DNA from 3 places in the Arthrobacter sp. L77 genome. Region 3 is predicted to be linked to each of the others. Evidence: riboswitches for the same ligand, from Rfam matches in the RefSeq annotation. Region 3 holds a riboswitch; each other region holds the start of a gene.
The links. A riboswitch is a leader RNA that binds a small molecule or an ion and turns the genes downstream of it on or off. The one in region 3 is predicted to bind S-adenosylmethionine.

Region 1 (5,232 bases), on a different contig from region 3:
TTCCTGTCCGGGCAGGTCTTCCTGAACCTCCTGATCGACAACACGTTCCTGATCGTCCTCGCCGTCGGCATGACGTTCGTGATCCTCACCGGGGGCATCGACCTCTCCGTCGGGTCCGTCGTCGCCCTGTCCATGATGATCGCCGCCGCCCTCCTGCAGGCCGGGTGGAACCCCGCCGCGGTGATCGTCCTCGTCCTCCTGACCGGTGCCACCTTCGGCCTGCTCATGGGGCTCGTGATCCAGGTCTTCGAGATCCAGCCCTTCATCGTCACCCTTGCGGGCCTGTTCCTGGCGCGGGGTCTCTGCTACGTCATCAGCGTCGATTCCATCACCGTGACCAACCCCTTCTTCACCTCCATGGCGCAGGCGAGGATCCCGCTGGTGGGCAGGCTGTTCGTCTCCCCCGGTGTCGTGATCGCCCTCCTCGTGGTCGCCGTCGCGTTCTACGTGCTGCACCAGACGCGGTTCGGACGGACCGTGTACGCGATCGGTGGCGGCGAGTCCTCGGCGCTGCTCATGGGTCTCGCCGTCCCGCGCACCAAGGTCCTCGTGTACGGGATCAGCGGCCTGTGCTCCTCGATCGCCGGGATCCTCTTCTCGTTCTACAGCCTCTCCGGGTACAGCCTGGCGGCCACCGGGCTGGAACTCGACGCCATCGCGGCGGTCGTGGTGGGCGGGACCCTGCTGACCGGAGGGTACGGCTACGTGCTCGGCTCCCTGACGGGGGTGCTCGTGCTCGGGATCGTCCAGACCTTCATCTCCTACGAGGGCACGCTGAGCTCCTGGTGGACGCGCATCGTGATCGGCGCCCTGCTCCTCGTCTTCATCCTGCTGCAGAAACTCTTCACCCGGAAGGTCAGGCTCACCTGAGGCCGCGGGGTCCCGGCGGCTACGCTGTGGCCCATGACTGTTCTAGTGTTCCTGGACCCGGCCCATGACGACGGCAGGGTGGTCGACGCGTCCCAGCCGCAGCTGATGGCCACCGACCTCGGCGCCACCCGCGGGGACGGCCTCTTCGAATCCCTGCTCGCCGTCGACGGAGCCCCCCGCAAGGAGCAGGCGCACCTGGCCCGCCTCGCGTCGTCGGCCGCCGCCCTGGACCTCACCGTGCCGGACGCCGAGGCCTGGAGCCGCGCGATCCGCACGGGCCTGCGCGAGTTCGCGGCCGCGGAACCGGACCAGGGACACGCCGTCGTGAAGCTGATCGCCACCCGCGGGGTGGAGGGCGCCGGGCGGGCCACGGCCTGGGTGCAGGTGGCCCGCGTGCCGGAGGCCACCCTCCGGCAGCGCGAGACGGGCCTGAGGGTCCTCTTCCTCGAGCGCGGGTACGACAGCACCGTCGCCCAGCGCGCGCCCTGGCTGCTCATGGGCGCGAAGACCCTCTCCTACGCCGTGAACATGGCCGCCGTCCGGTACGCGAAGGCGCACGGGGCCGACGACGTCATCTTCACCTCCTCCGACGGCAAGGTCCTGGAAGGCCCGACGTCGACCGTGCTCCTCGCCTACGAGCGCGACGGCCGGAAGACCCTCCTCACGCCGCAGCTCGAGAGCGGGATCCTCCCGGGAACCTCGCAGAGCGCGCTGTTCGCCGCGGCGAAGGAGCAGGGGTGGGAGCTCGGCTACGGGCCGCTGGAACCGCGCGATCTCCTCGAGGCCGACGCCGTGTGGCTGATCTCGAGCATCCGGCTCCTCGCGCCGGTGCTCTCGCTGGACGGCCAGGAGCTGCGCACCTCGACCGCCCTGACGGCCGAACTCACCGATCTCGTGGACCGTTTCGTGTAATCTCCGCCACAAAAGGGCGCCCTGAGGCCCTTCTGCTACGTCAAGTGTCGGTTTCCGGCACCTCCCGTTTTGACCCGATGCTCCGTGCTGCCCTAGCGTTTTGCCTGCAATCAAGAGTTCCAGCCCTCGGCCCTGGCCGGCTGGACAGCAACCCTCTCCCGTAGTGGGGTGCTCCAGGTGAAGATTCGGCCGCCGGGACAAGTCCCCCGGTTGGCAAGTACGGCGTCGTGCGGCCTGTCCCGGACCATTCCCCGGTGACGGAACCCGCACCCTCGCACAGCCCAGAACAGTGAGCGTGTCACCCAGCAGCCTGTCCCCAGTCGCCGTGATCCGGCGTCCCCCGCACCATCCCCCGTTCCCCGCGCCCCCATCCGGGCCGGCACTTCGAAGGACACCATGAACATCTCCCGCAAGGTCCTGGCGGCTTTCGCCGTCCCCTTCCTCGCCCTGACCGTCTCCTGCGGCAGCGGCAGCAGCGAGCCCACCGAGACCACCGACGCCCTGGCCGGCAGCGACCAGCAGTCGCTCGACCAGTACACGACCGACACCACCACGCCGATCGACGAGATCGACGTCGCGGAGCTCGGCCTCGTCACCGACGGCACGCTGCGCGTCGGCACGCTCTCCGACGCCCCGCCGAACATCTTCCTCGAGGACGGCGTCTTCACCGGCTACGACAACGAGCTGCTGCGCGCCATCGGCGACAAGCTGGGCCTCGAGGTCGAGTTCGCGTCCACCGACTTCTCCGCGCTCCTCGCCCAGGTGCAGAACAAGCAGTTCGACGTCGGATCCTCCTCGATCTCCACCACCGCGGAGCGCCGCGAGAACGTCGGCTTCACCAACGGCTACGACTTCGGCTACATGGCCGTCGTCACGAAGAACGGCTCCTCCGTCACGGGCTTCGACTCCCTCTCGGAGAGCACCCGCATCGGCGTGGTCCAGGGCACCGTCCAGGACGACTACGTCTCCAACACCCTCGGCCTCGAGCCGGTGCGCTTCCCCGACTACAACACCGTCTACGCGAACGTGAAGAACGGACAGGTGGACGCCTGGGTGGCCCCGTCGCAGCAGGCCACCGGCCAGGTGAAGGACGGCGACGACACCACGATCGCCGAGACCATCATCAACACCGAGAACTTCACCGCGTACGCCGTGAACAGCGACAACCAGCCGCTCATCGACGCCCTCAACGCGGGCCTCGACGCCGTCGTCGCCGACGGCACGTGGACCGAGCTCACCGAGGAGTGGTACCCGGACCGCGAGATGCCCTCCGACTGGAAGCCCGGCAGCAAAGCCGTGGAAGTAGAGTAGCGGTCCCTGCATGGATGCCCTCGAACAGCTCGGGAAGACCTTCTTCGACTGGGAGGCGATGGCGGCCGTCCTGCCGGACCTGCTGACCGTCGGACTGCCGAACACGCTCATGCTCGCCCTGGCGTCGGGGATCATCGGGACGATCGTCGGCATGATCCTCGCCGTCATGGGGATCTCGCGCAACCGCGTGCTGCGGTGGATCGCCCGCATCTACACGGACATCTTCCGCGGGCTGCCCGCCGTCGTGATCATCCTGCTCATCGGACTCGGGCTCGGCCCGATCCTCCGGGAGATCACGGGCAGCACGAGCCCGTACCCGCTGGGCATCCTCGCCCTCTCGCTGATCGCCTCGGCGTACATCGGCGAGATCTTCCGCTCCGGGATCCAGAGCGTGGAGAAGGGACAGCTGGAGGCGTCGCGGGCCCTCGGCTTCAGCTACGGCTCGTCGATGCAGCTCGTCGTGATCCCCCAGGGCGTGCGGCGCGTGCTGCCGGCCCTGGTGAACCAGTTCATCTCGCTCATCAAGGAGTCCTCGCTCATCTACTTCATCGGCCTCGTCGCCAGTGAGCGCGAGCTCTTCCGGGTGGGCAACGACGCCGCGAGCAACACCGGCAACCTGTCACCGCTCATCGCGGCCGGTGTGCTCTACCTGTGCCTGACCATCCCGCTCACGCACCTGGTCAACTTCATCGACAACCGGCTCCGCGTGGGCAAGAAGCAGAAGCCCGAACCGGACGAACTGGCCGCGAAGATCGGTGAAGGAGCGAAGGCATGAAGACGATCGAATCAGGGACCCTGACGGGGAAGAACCTGCACCTGTCCTTCGGCTCCAACCACGTGCTGCGCGGGATCGACCTGCACGTGGAGCGGGGCACGACGGCGTCCGTCATCGGCCCCTCCGGGTCCGGCAAGTCCACCCTCCTGCGCGTCCTGAACCGGCTCATCGAACCGGATCAGGGGGACATCCTCCTGGACGGCCGGTCCGTCCTGAAGGACAACCCGGACGAGCTGCGACGGCGCATCGGCATGGTGTTCCAGCAGTTCAACCTGTTCCCGCACAAGACCGTGCTGGACAACGTCTCCCTCGCGCTGCGCAAGCTCCGGAGGATGTCGGCGGACGAGGCCCGGAGCAAGGCCCTCGCCCAGCTGGACCTCGTGGGCCTGAAGCACAAGGCCGACGTCCGCCCCGGCAACCTCTCCGGCGGCCAGCAGCAGCGCGTCGCGATCGCCCGCGCGCTGGCCATGGACCCGGAGGTCATGTTCTTCGACGAGGCCACCTCCGCACTGGACCCCGAGCTCGTCAAGGGCGTCCTGGCACTCATGGCGGATCTCGCGACGGCGGGCATGACCATGGTCGTGGTCACCCACGAGATGGGCTTCTCCCGCAACGTCTCCGACACCGTGACGTTCATGGACGGCGGCGTCGTGGTGGAGTCCGGCCCCCCGGCCGCGATCTTCGACGACGCGCAGACGCCCCGCCTGAGGTCGTTCCTCTCGGACGTGCTCTAGGCACCTCGTTCCACCTGCCCGGCACCGGGGGTCCGCTCGAGCGGGCCCCCGGTGCCGTCTCCGGGGACTTCCGGCCCGGACGGTTCTCCTGCGACGGCGTGTCCTCCCCGACACGCGCCGGCGGCCGCCGAAGCCCCCGGATCCGGTACGCCATCGCGACCGGATGGTCAGGACAGGATGAAGTTCCAGGTCCCGGCCAGGACGGCCGCCGTCGTCGCCCCCGCCGCGATGACGAGTCCGACGCCGGCCACCCCGACGTCGAGCGCCGTGTACGTGCTCGTCCTGGCCCAGGTGCGCGCCCCGCCGCCGAAGCCGCGCGCCTCCATGGCCGTGGCCAGCCGGGTGGCGCGCCGGATGGCCTGCACGATCAGGCCGAACGACTGCCCGAGCAGGTTCCGGGCCCGGGCGACGAGCGAGCCGTCCGACCCGATCCCGCGCGCGTGCCGGGCGAGCCCGAGCATCTCCCACTGCTCCACCAGCAGGCCCACGAGCCGCAGCGACGCCAGCGCCCCGAGGACGAAGCGGTGCGGGAGGCGGAGCTTCTGCGCCAGGGCGTCCGCCAGGTCGGTGGGGTCCGTGGTGAGCAGGATGAAGATCCCCGGCAGGGCGAGCGCCAGACCGCGCAGCCCG
Region 2 (5,232 bases), on a different contig from region 3:
CTCGCTCATGGGCTGGTTCCCGGACGGCGTCCCGGGCTCCTACGACCTCTCGAGCATCCGCGTGCTCGGCACGGTCGGCGAGGCGGTCAACCCCGAGGCGTGGCGCTGGTTCCGCCGGAACCTCGGCCGCGACGAGGTGCCCGTCGTCGACACCTGGTGGCAGTCGGAGACCGGCGCCACCGTGCTCTCCCCCAGCCCCACCGACGCGGACTTCAAGCCGGGGTGCGCCGCCCGCGCACTGCCCGGGGTCAGCACGCGCATCGTCGACGAGGAGGGCCGTCCCGTCCCGCCGGGCGTGCAGGGCCTGATCGTGGTGGACCGTCACGGCCCGGCGATGGCACGCACCGTGTGGGGCGACCCGCAGCGCTACCTCGACTCCTACTGGCGGACGTTCGCGGCGCAGGGCTGGTTCCTGGCCGGCGACGGCGCACGGTACGACGACGACGGCGACACCTGGATCCTGGGCCGCGTGGACGACGTCATCAACGTCTCGGGCCACCGGCTGTCCACGATCGAGATCGAGTCGGCGCTCGTGGCCCACCCGCTCGTCACCGAGGCCGGCGCCTGCCCCGTGCCCGATCCCCTGACGGGCCATGCCATCGCGGCGTTCGTGGTGCTGGCCTCGGGCGCCGATCCGGACACGGACGTCGCCTCGACGCTCCGCGCCCATGTCGCGACGGCCATCGGGCCGATCGCGCGGCCGTCCGCCGTCGTCGTCGTACCCGACGTGCCGAAGACGCGCTCCGGGAAGATCATGCGCCGCCTGCTGACGCAGCTCTACGAGGGCTCAGCGCTCGGGGACACCACCTCCCTGCAGAACGAAGGGTGCATCCCTGGGATCCAGGACGTGCTGTCCCGCCGGTGATGCGCCCTCGGGCGATCCGGCGTTAAAAGAAGGAAGCGGCAGGGGCCCCGTCCAAGCGCCTGCCGCTTCCCGCGTGTGGTTCGTTCCGGTGTCAGCCAGCGACCCGGACGAAGGAGGCTCCCGGGAGATCCGAGAGGGAGTGCTTCATGGTGAGGTTCGCGCCGTTCATGCCGCTGCTGATGACCTGGCCGCCGCCGGCGTAGATCGCGACGTGACCGCCGGTGATGACGAGGTCACCCGGAGCCGGGGTGCCCACGGTGGGGCCGAACCGGAAGAACTGCGAGGGGCCGAGATCGCCCGCGGGGATGCCCGCGGCGCGCAGCGCCTTCTCGACCAGGATGGTGCAGTCCTGGACGGCACCGGCGGCGAGCTGCGACTGGGCGGAAGCAAGGAGGGTACCGCCGGCGCTGCCGGAGGTCGCGATCGGGGTGATGCCGGCGGAGGCCAGCTGCACGCCCGGCGCCGGAGCCGTGGACACGGCCGGAGCGGGGGCGACAGCAGCGGCCTGCTGGACCGGCGCCGCGGGAGCAGCCGCCACGAACGCCGCGGGCGCGGCGACGGGCACCGACACCGATACCGTCCGGGCCGGAGCCGCAGCGGCACCGCCGGTGGGGATGGTGATGGTGTCGCCCGGGAAGATGACCGATGCGACGGACAGGCCGTTCGCCGTGAGGACCGCGGTCAGGTCGACGCCGTAGCGTGCCGAGACGGCGCCCAGGGTGTCACCCGCGACGACGGTGTGCGTCGTCGCGGCGGCGCCGGCGGCCGGTGCTGCGACGACCGCGGGGGCCGTCGTCGTGCCCTGCTCGGTGTACTCACCGGCATGGGCGGTGCCCACGGCGCCGAGCGCGAGGCCCGAGGTGACGGCGGCGATCGCGACGGGGCGGCCTACGGCGGTGGCGTGGGCCTTGGCGGCGCGGGACAGGCCCTGCAGCGCGAGACTGCCGTCGACGTCGGCACGGTGGCGCGCTGAAGAAATGTTTCGTGACATGGTTCTATACCTCTCCCATGCCTGCGGGGTGAGCTGTCGGGTTCGGATGGGAGTCACCCGGCCGCGGACATCACCCGTGGGTGATGTGGTGCGACTTAACCCCGAGGGCGCCTGCAGGGTCTCCTGCGCGCCCGGTGGAACTAGTGGTTCCCCCGTCCCTGCCTTTCGTGGTTGCAAACGAGTCCGGGACGACGGCAGGGCTCGGCAATCCGTCCAGGAGCGCCCCACGGTCGCGGAAGCACGTGCTGACCATACCTAACAGCAGTCACTTCTGTCACATTTGAGTAACAGGAGGTGAAGTGCTCCTCAGCCGCGCAGCGTCCGCCAGCGACGGAGGGCGAAGACCGTCCCGGCGGCACTGAGCAAGAGCAGCACCGCCTGCTGGACGTAGAACCAGTCCGTGGCCGCCGCTCCAAAGCCGCCCAGGGCCACGAGGATGCTGCTGGCCAGCGTGAGCGTCAGCGCGGCGCCGACGTACCAGAGCGTCTGCCACAGCTTGCGGTCCTGCGCCCGGCTTGCCGATCTCCATTCCTCCATCCCTCCAGCCTAGGTCGCCGCAACCCCTGCCTCACACGGGGACACATGGTTTGGTTCTGCACCGGCCCGGTGTCAGACTCGATCCGACCATCCCGAGCGGCCGAGAGATCTGGCTCACTGACGCCGCAGCAACCCTGGCCTCCGCGTCCCCGCGGCGACATGAGGGTGCTACTGCCAGAACGATGGAGGGAACCATGAGCATCGTCCCGGCCGCCTGCGGCACCCACCCCGACCTCCGACCCACCGTCGCAGTGTCAGAATCCAGCAAGGCAGGTGCCTGATGGCAGAACGTTCCTTCGGTTTCCGCACGCGCGCACTGCACGCGGGCGGCACGCCCGACGCCACCCACGGGGCCCGGGCGGTCCCGATCTACCAGACGACGTCCTTCGTGTTCAAGGACACCAACGACGCCGCCAACCTCTTCGCGCTGCAGAAGTACGGCAACATCTACTCGCGGATCGGCAACCCCACGGTCGCCGCGTTCGAGGAGCGCATCGCCTCCCTCGAGGGCGGGATCGGGGCGGTGGCGACGGCGTCGGGCATGAGCGCGGAGTTCATCACCTTCGCGGCGCTCTGCCAGGCCGGGGACCACATCGTCGCGGCCTCCCAGCTGTACGGCGGCACCGTCACCCAGCTCGACGTCACGCTGCGCCGGTTCGGGATCGAGACCACCTTCGTCCCCGGGACGGACCCCGCGGACTACGCGGCCGCCATCCAGGACAACACCAAGGCGGTCTACGCCGAGGTGATCGCGAACCCTTCCGGCGAGATCGCCGACCTCGCGGGCCTCGCGAAGGTCGCCCACGACGCCGGCGTCCCGTTCATCGTCGACTCCACGCTGAGCACGCCCTACCTGGTGCGCCCCATCGAGCACGGCGCGGACATCGTCATCCACTCGGCCACCAAGTTCATCGGCGGGCACGGCACCACGCTCGGCGGCGTGATCGTGGAGAGCGGCCGGTTCGACTGGGGCAACGGCAAGTTCCCCATGATGACCGAACCCGTGCCGTCCTACGGCAACATCCAGTGGTGGGCGAACTTCGGGGAGTACGGGTTCCTGACCAAGCTGCGCACCGAGCAGCTCCGCGACATCGGGCCCTCCCTCTCGCCGATGTCCGCCTTCCAGCTCCTGCAGGGGGTCGAGACCCTCGCGCAGCGCCTGGACGAACACCTCGAGAACGCCCTGGCCGTCGCCGAGTGGCTGCAGGCCGATCCGCGGGTGGAATACGTCAACTACGCCGGGCTCCCCACCCATGCGCATCATGAGCGGGCGAAGACCTACCTGCCGCAGGGCCCCGGCTCCGTGTTCAGCTTCGGCATCAGGGGCGGCCGCAGGGCGGGCCAGAAGTTCATCGAGTCGCTGCAGCTCGCCTCGCACCTCGCGAACGTGGGCGACTCCCGCACCCTCGTGATCCATCCGGGCTCGACGACGCACCAGCAGCTCTCGGCCGAGCAGCTCGCCGCGGCGGGCGTCCCCGAGGACCTCGTGCGCATCTCCGTGGGGCTGGAGGACCTCGAGGACATCCTCTGGGACCTGGACCAGGCCCTGGACATCGCGGTGAACGCCTCCGACGCCGCCTTCGAGGACCTGCCGCAGGAAGCGGCCGGTGAGAACGACGACGACGCGTCGGCAACACGGGCAGTGGGAGTGGGAGCATGAGCAGCAGCACCGGCAACACGACACCGGAACGGACCTGGGAGGGGCCGTCGGCACCCGAACGGCTGAACCTGCTGAGGAGTGCGCGGTCGGTGGCGATCGTCGGCGCGTCGGACAAGCCCTCGCGAGCGTCCTACTTCGTCGCGACCTACCTGCAGTCCTCCTCCCCCTACCGCCTGTACTTCGTGAACCCGGTGGCGAAGGAGATCCTCGGCCAGCCGGCCTACGCGTCGCTGAAGGACCTGCCCGAGGTGCCCGACGTCGTCGACGTGTTCCGCAAGCACGACGACCTGCCCTCGGTGCTGCAGGACGCGCTCGACGTCGGCGCGAGGACGCTCTGGCTGCAGCTGGGGTCCTGGCACGAGGACGTGGCGCGCGACGCCGAAGCCGCAGGCCTGGACGTGGTGATGGACCGCTGCATCAAGATCGAGCACGCACGCTTCCACGGCGGGCTCAACCTCGCCGGGTTCAACACCGGCGTCATCTCCTCCAAGCGGCAGCTCACCTCCTAGCGGAGGTCCGGCAGCCCGGCGGGATCATCCGGCGCCGGGACGGGGCCGGGCACGAACGTCGCCTCCTCCGCGCCGGGATCCCCGGTGCCGGGCACGGACGGGACCTGCCCGGGACCGCCCGCGGGCGCGAGGAGCCACACCCTGCCCTGCGGCGCGGGGACAGCCCGCCCATCAGCGGACGCGCCGCTCTCCCGCGGGTCGGCAGCAGGACCGTCCGGAGCCCCCGGCCCGGGCTGCTTCAGCTGCCGGACCTCGGGACCCCGGCCGCCCGCCTTCGCGGTCCCGTTCCCGGGGACCGGACCGCCTGCCGTGCCCCTGCCGGGGACCGGGCTGTCCGCCGTCCCCTGCCCGGGGGCCGGACCCATCTTCCCGTCGCCTGTGGCCGGATCGACCGGCTTTCCGTTCCCGGCAGCCGGACCGCCTGCCTGTCCGTTCCCGGGGACCGCTGTCCCCGGGGCCCGGCCTCCCGGCACGGTGCTCCCGGGCACCGGGCTTCCCGGCACGGTGCTCCCGGACGCGAGCGGCGCCGCCATGGAGCGACGCTCGCGTCCGGGCGCCGGCGCGGATCCCGCCGGTCCCACGGGTGACGCCGCACCCGGGGGGACAGCGGCCGGGGGCGCCTCAGCAGCAGGAGTCCCGGCGGGGGGCGCCTGGCGCGCGGGAGGGACTG
Region 3 (5,232 bases):
TGTAGCGTCCCACTTCGCCCGTACCCATCGAGAAGCCGACGAGGACGGCCTCAGTGAGGTCGAGCGTCTCGAGGACCGTGTTCAGGTCCGCGGCGAAGGTGTCGTAGTCGTAGCCCGTCGTCGGCTTGCTGGATCGGCCGAAGCCGCGGCGGTCGTAGGTGATGACGCGGTACCCGGCGGTGAGGAGAGCAGCGGTCTGCTTCTCCCATGAGCCGCCGTCGAGGGGATATCCGTGGATCAGGACGACGGGCCGGCCTGCGCCGTGGTCCTCGTAGTAGAGCTCGATGTCCGTGCTGTTCTCGGTGCCGACCTTGATGAAGCCCATGTGGGTGGTCCTTGTCTCGAGCGGAGAGAACGTTCGTTCTCTCTCGGTGGCCAATATAGAGAACGTTCGTTCTCAATTCAAGTAGAATGGCTGAATGACGAGCTCCGAGATCCGCAGCCGCATCGTGGAGACCGCCGACGGGCTCTACAACGCGAAGGGCATCCAGGCTGTCGGCATGGACGAATTGCGCTCGGCAGCGCACGTCTCGCTCAAGAGGCTCTACCAGGAGTTCCCGTCCAAGAGCAGCATCGTCATGGCCGTCCTCGAACGCCGACACCGGTCCTGGACGGAGGGGCTCGATGCGCAGGTCCGCGGTGGAGACTGTCCGCGGGCCCGGCTTCTCGCGATCTTCGACTACCTCGCGCAGTGGTTCGGCGAGGATTCCTTCCGCGGCTGCGGCTTCATCAACAGTTTCGCCGAACTCGGCGCAATGAGCCCTGACGTCGCCGAGTATGCGAGGAAGCACAAGGAGTCGTTCCAGGAGTACGTCGGGGACCTGGCGGAGGCGGCGGGAGCGCCGCCGTACCTGGCGCCACAGCTGTCGATCCTCGCCGAAGGCGCGCAGACGACGGCGGCGATCGCCGGTTCCTCGGAAGCTGCGGGTCAGGCGCGCCGTGCCGCCGAAGTGCTCATCGACGCGGCCCTGCGCGAGGGGATCAGGGGAGCGGCCTAAGCCGTCAGGTCCTGGTAGTCGGGGTTCTCCTCGATGAAGGCCGCCACGAATTCGCACTGGGGAACGACCGTGAGGTGCTGCCGGCGGGCGTCGTCGAGCGCATACCCGATGAGGGTGCTTCCGATCCCGCGACCCTCGACGTCCCGGTCGACGACCGTGTGCGTGAAGGTGATCGAATCGCCGGACCGCTCATAGGCGGCGGTACCGACAGGGCTGCCGTCGAGGGTGGCCACGTAGCGGCTCTCTGCCTCGTTGTTGCTGACCTGGACGTCCGGGGTGTCGGTGCTCATCCAGCCACCCTCGCATCCGTACCGACCGGGGTCAACGTGCCATGTCCGGTGGTCACTTCTCCTGCCGGGGCCCGGCCTCTCCGCTGCGGTGCCGCACGCGAGGTACGGTCTGAACCATGACATCGAAGATTCTGGTGACCGGTGCAAGCAGGGGCATCGGTGCAGCCATCGCCCATGATCTCGCAGGGCGTGGGCATCGTGTCGCCGTCCATGCCGGCCGTGATGGGCGCGCCGCCACGGCGGTGCGCGATGCGCTTCCGGGCGACGGACACGTGGTGGTCGTCGGCGACGTCGGTGATTCCGAGGCCTGCAGTCGCATCGTCGACGAGGCCGTGGGTGGGCTGGGCACTCTCGACGTGCTGGTCAACAACGCCGGCATGTTCGAGGCGCATCCGATCGACACCGTGTCCTTCGCGGACTGGCAGGAAGCGTGGCGCCGCACGCTGGACGTGAATCTGCTGGGGCCGGCGAACCTGGCCTGGCTGGTCGCGCGGCATCTCCTCGACCGGCCGGCGGGGCCGGAGGGCGGACGGCTGATCAGCGTCGGATCACGCGGAGCCTACCGGGGCGAGCCCGTCACACCGGCCTACGGTGCGAGCAAGGCGGCGTTGCACTCCATGACACAGTCCCTCGCGGTGGCGCTCGCACCGCACGGGATCCTTGCTGCCGCCGTCGCGCCGGGATTCGTCGAGACCGACATGGGCAGGACAGTGCTCGACGGCCCGGGTGGCGACGCGGTGCGCGCACAGAGTCCGTTCAATCGCGTCGCGACGCCGGAGGAGGTGGCGCAGACGGTCACGTGGCTCGCTACCGATGCTCCGCTCTGGGTCAGCGGCACCGTGGTGGACGTCAATGGGGCGTCCTACCTGCGGTAGCTACAGGGCGGCTAGAGGAGATGGATGCCGCTGTGGGCGGCGGCCCGCAGATCCGTCCTGCGCTCGAGGTGGCGGTGGAAGAGCTCCACGTCGGTGCCCTTTGCTGAGGCGAGAGAGGATCCTGCTGCGATGAACGCGGTGCCCAGGCGGATGAGCGTCCGGGATGTGAGTCCTCCGCGGGATGATCCGGCGAGCGCCGGGTAGCCGGCGTGAAGGGTTGTGCTGGTCATGTCGTCTCCTGGGGATCGATGAGGGGGAAGGCGTTGAAGTGGATCTGGACGGGCCGGGTTCCCGGGGTGCCCGGTTCGGAGCGGTAGGCGTCGAGCTTCTCGCGGAAGATCTCGCTCATGTCCCGGGTGAGGGCTGCGAGCTGGTCCACCGTCAGGTGGGCGTTCATCGTCGCGATCACGGCTGCGTCCGCCCACTCGGGCGGGATGGACTCGGAACCACTGGCCATGAAGGTGGCGAGAGCTTCGGAGCGGCCGCGTTCGAACTGGCGGTTCACCTGCCGCGTGGCTTCCCGTGTGGTGGGGTCCTGCTCGAGTTCGGGGGTGCTGAGCGTCAGGGATCCGCGGGGGCGTTCCCACCACCGCTCCCGTGCGGAGCCCCGTTCCACCTCGCGGACGAGGCCGTGGCGCGCGAGCTGCCGCAGGTGGTAGCTCGTTGCCCCACTCGATTCGCCGACCCTCTTGCCGATGCTGCTCGCGGTCTGCGGCCCGTAGCTAGACAGGACCTCGAGTAACTGGACCCTGAGAGGGTGGGCGAGGGCCTTGAGTGCCGCTCCGTCCAGGATGCGGTTGCCGTCCTCCGACGGGTGTCCTGTGTTGCCTGTGCTCTCCTTCATGCCTCCAGTGTGCACGCGCAAAGATATGTTTGCAATGCTTTCTTTGCACTTTTTGGTCCCTTTCGTGCGAATGCCGACCGCCGTCGTCGGACCTTCTCCGGGCGGCGGGGGAGGTTCGAGGCGTGACGCCCCGTGACGACGGCGGGTGGACGACGGCGTGCCGGCCCACCTACGCTCGAGACCAGAATCAAGAGCTCCAACGCAAAACCCTGGTTTGTTGGACGGCAACCCCCTCGCTGTAGCGGGGTGCCCCAGGTGAGGATTCGGCCCGGCACAGGCAGTGCGGGCAAGTATGGCGCTTCCGCCACGGCAGTGCCCCGACGTGAGGACTCTTCATGCCCGCATCACCACGCCGTATCCGGTTCAACGCCTTCGACATGAACTGTGTGGGCCATCAGTCGCCGGGTCTGTGGCGTCACCCCGAGGATCAGTCCTGGCGCTACAAGGAACTGGGCTACTGGGCCGACCTGGCGAAGACCCTGGAGAAGGGACTGTTCGACGGCGTCTTCATCGCCGACGTCCTCGGCACCTACGACGTCTTCGGCGGCTCCAACGAGGCCACCCTGAGGCAGGGGACGCAGACCCCGGTCAACGATCCGTTCCTGCTCGTCTCGGCCATGGCGCTCGTCACCGAGCACCTCGGGTTCGGCGTCACCGCCGGCACCGCCTACGAGCACCCGTACCCCTTCGCGCGCAGACTCTCCACGCTGGACCACCTCACCAAGGGGCGGGTCGGCTGGAACGTGGTGACCGGCTACCTGCCGTCCGCTGCACGCAACATGGGCCAGGAGGACCAGCTCGAACACGACGCGCGCTACGACCACGCGGACGAGTACCTCGAGGTCCTCTACAAGCTGCTCGAGGGGTCGTGGGAGGACGACGCCGTGGTCCGCGACCGCGAGACGGGCGTCTTCACGGATCCGGCCAAGGTCCACGAGATCGGCCACGACGGCACGTACTTCAAGGTCCCGGGCATCCACCTCAGTGAGCCCTCACCACAGCGGACGCCGGTCATCTTCCAGGCCGGAGCGTCCTCCCGGGGCATCGCCTTCGCGGCAGGTAACGCCGAGGCGGTGTTCGTCGCTGCACCCACGAAGGAGAAGCTGAAGGACGTGGTCAGGAAGATCAGGGATGCGGTCGAGGCCGAGGGTCGTGACCGCTACTCGGTGCGGATCTATACCCTGCTCACCGTGATCACGGACGAGACCGAGGAGAAGGCCCAGGCCAAGCACGCCGATTACCAGCAGTACGTCAGCTATGAGGGTGCCCTCGTGCTCGTCTCGGGATGGCTCGGTGTGGACCTTTCCGTCTACGATCCGGACGAACCGCTCGGCAACGTGAAGTCCAACGCCATCCAGTCCGCCGTCGCGAACTTCCAGAAGGTGAACGACGACGGGTCGCCGTGGACCGTGCGGGACATCGCCGAGTCGGCGGGGATCGGTGGGCTCGGGCCGCGCATCGTCGGTTCGGGTGTGCAGGTCGCCGACGAGCTCCAGGCGTGGGTCGAGGAGACCGACGTCGACGGCTTCAACCTCGCCTATGCGATCACCCCGGGGACCTTCGAGGACATCATCGAGTTCGTCGTGCCGGAACTGCAGAAGCGTGGTGCCTATCCCACCGAATACACGGAGGGAACACTGCGTCAGAAGCTGTTCGGGAAGGGCGACCGCCTGCCCGAGGAGCACCGCGGTGCGCAGTATCGGCTAGCGCCGGTCCGCCCCTGACGCGTCGCCGGGTTGGTCATCGTCGACCCGGCGGGCGTGGTTCGGGCGCCACGGGTAGTCTCCGCCTTACGTGTCGGTGGGGTCGGTCATTGGCACCAGGCGGGTATGGCGGGAGCGTCGTGGTTCGTCCGCCCTGGCGCGTCATTTGCCTCAGTAAGCGTGGGGCATTGGTGGCTTCAGCTGGGAATAGACCTGCGCTCGCGGCGGAACAGTCGCGGGAAGGTGGCCAGCCCGAGGTGCGGGGGACTAGCGTCGAAGACAAGGTATCCGACGACCAGTCATCCGACAGAAGGAGTTCCCATGTCACGCGTAGCCATCATCGGTGGGCACGGAAAAGTAGCCCTGCATCTCACGAAGATCCTCACGAGCCAGGGCCACCAGGTCAGCTCGGTCTTCCGTAACCAGGACCACGCCGGCGACGTCGAGCAGGCCGGGGCAACCCCCGTTGTCGCGGACGTCTCCGAGCTGTCGGTGGAGCAGATGGCCGATGTCTTCCGTGGC

Region 1: it holds a riboswitch for S-adenosylmethionine, as region 3 does, so the genes downstream of both, RY94_RS02900 (ABC transporter substrate-binding protein) here and RY94_RS09450 (LLM class flavin-dependent oxidoreductase) in region 3, are expected to answer to the same signal.
Region 2: it holds a riboswitch for S-adenosylmethionine, as region 3 does, so the genes downstream of both, RY94_RS07310 (O-acetylhomoserine aminocarboxypropyltransferase/cysteine synthase family protein) here and RY94_RS09450 (LLM class flavin-dependent oxidoreductase) in region 3, are expected to answer to the same signal.

The regions. Positions count from the first base shown of each region.
Region 1 is NZ_JWSU01000004.1:62,297-67,528, reverse strand. It holds gene yjfF (galactofuranose ABC transporter, permease protein YjfF) at 1-870, shown strand, start outside; gene RY94_RS02905 (aminodeoxychorismate lyase) at 904-1,782, shown strand; SAM riboswitch class IV at 1,891-2,008, shown strand; gene RY94_RS02900 (ABC transporter substrate-binding protein) at 2,179-3,093, shown strand; gene RY94_RS02895 (amino acid ABC transporter permease) at 3,104-3,868, shown strand; gene RY94_RS02890 (amino acid ABC transporter ATP-binding protein) at 3,865-4,602, shown strand; gene RY94_RS02885 (energy-coupling factor transporter transmembrane component T family protein) at 4,770-5,232, opposite strand, start outside.
Region 2 is NZ_JWSU01000004.1:989,852-995,083, reverse strand. It holds gene acs (acetate--CoA ligase) at 1-865, shown strand, start outside; gene RY94_RS07320 (LysM peptidoglycan-binding domain-containing protein) at 957-1,856, opposite strand; cyclic di-AMP (ydaO/yuaA leader) riboswitch at 1,860-2,042, opposite strand; gene RY94_RS07315 (hypothetical protein) at 2,163-2,393, opposite strand; SAM riboswitch class I at 2,478-2,582, shown strand; gene RY94_RS07310 (O-acetylhomoserine aminocarboxypropyltransferase/cysteine synthase family protein) at 2,674-4,053, shown strand; gene RY94_RS07305 (CoA-binding protein) at 4,050-4,562, shown strand; gene RY94_RS17745 (hypothetical protein) at 4,559-5,232, opposite strand, start outside.
Region 3 is NZ_JWSU01000005.1:305,107-310,338, reverse strand. It holds gene RY94_RS09480 (alpha/beta fold hydrolase) at 1-325, opposite strand, end outside; gene RY94_RS09475 (TetR/AcrR family transcriptional regulator) at 420-998, shown strand; gene RY94_RS09470 (GNAT family N-acetyltransferase) at 995-1,288, opposite strand; gene RY94_RS09465 (SDR family NAD(P)-dependent oxidoreductase) at 1,405-2,163, shown strand; gene RY94_RS09460 (hypothetical protein) at 2,175-2,393, opposite strand; gene RY94_RS09455 (ArsR/SmtB family transcription factor) at 2,390-3,007, opposite strand; SAM riboswitch class IV at 3,193-3,306, shown strand; gene RY94_RS09450 (LLM class flavin-dependent oxidoreductase) at 3,343-4,731, shown strand; gene RY94_RS09445 (SDR family oxidoreductase) at 5,032-5,232, shown strand, end outside.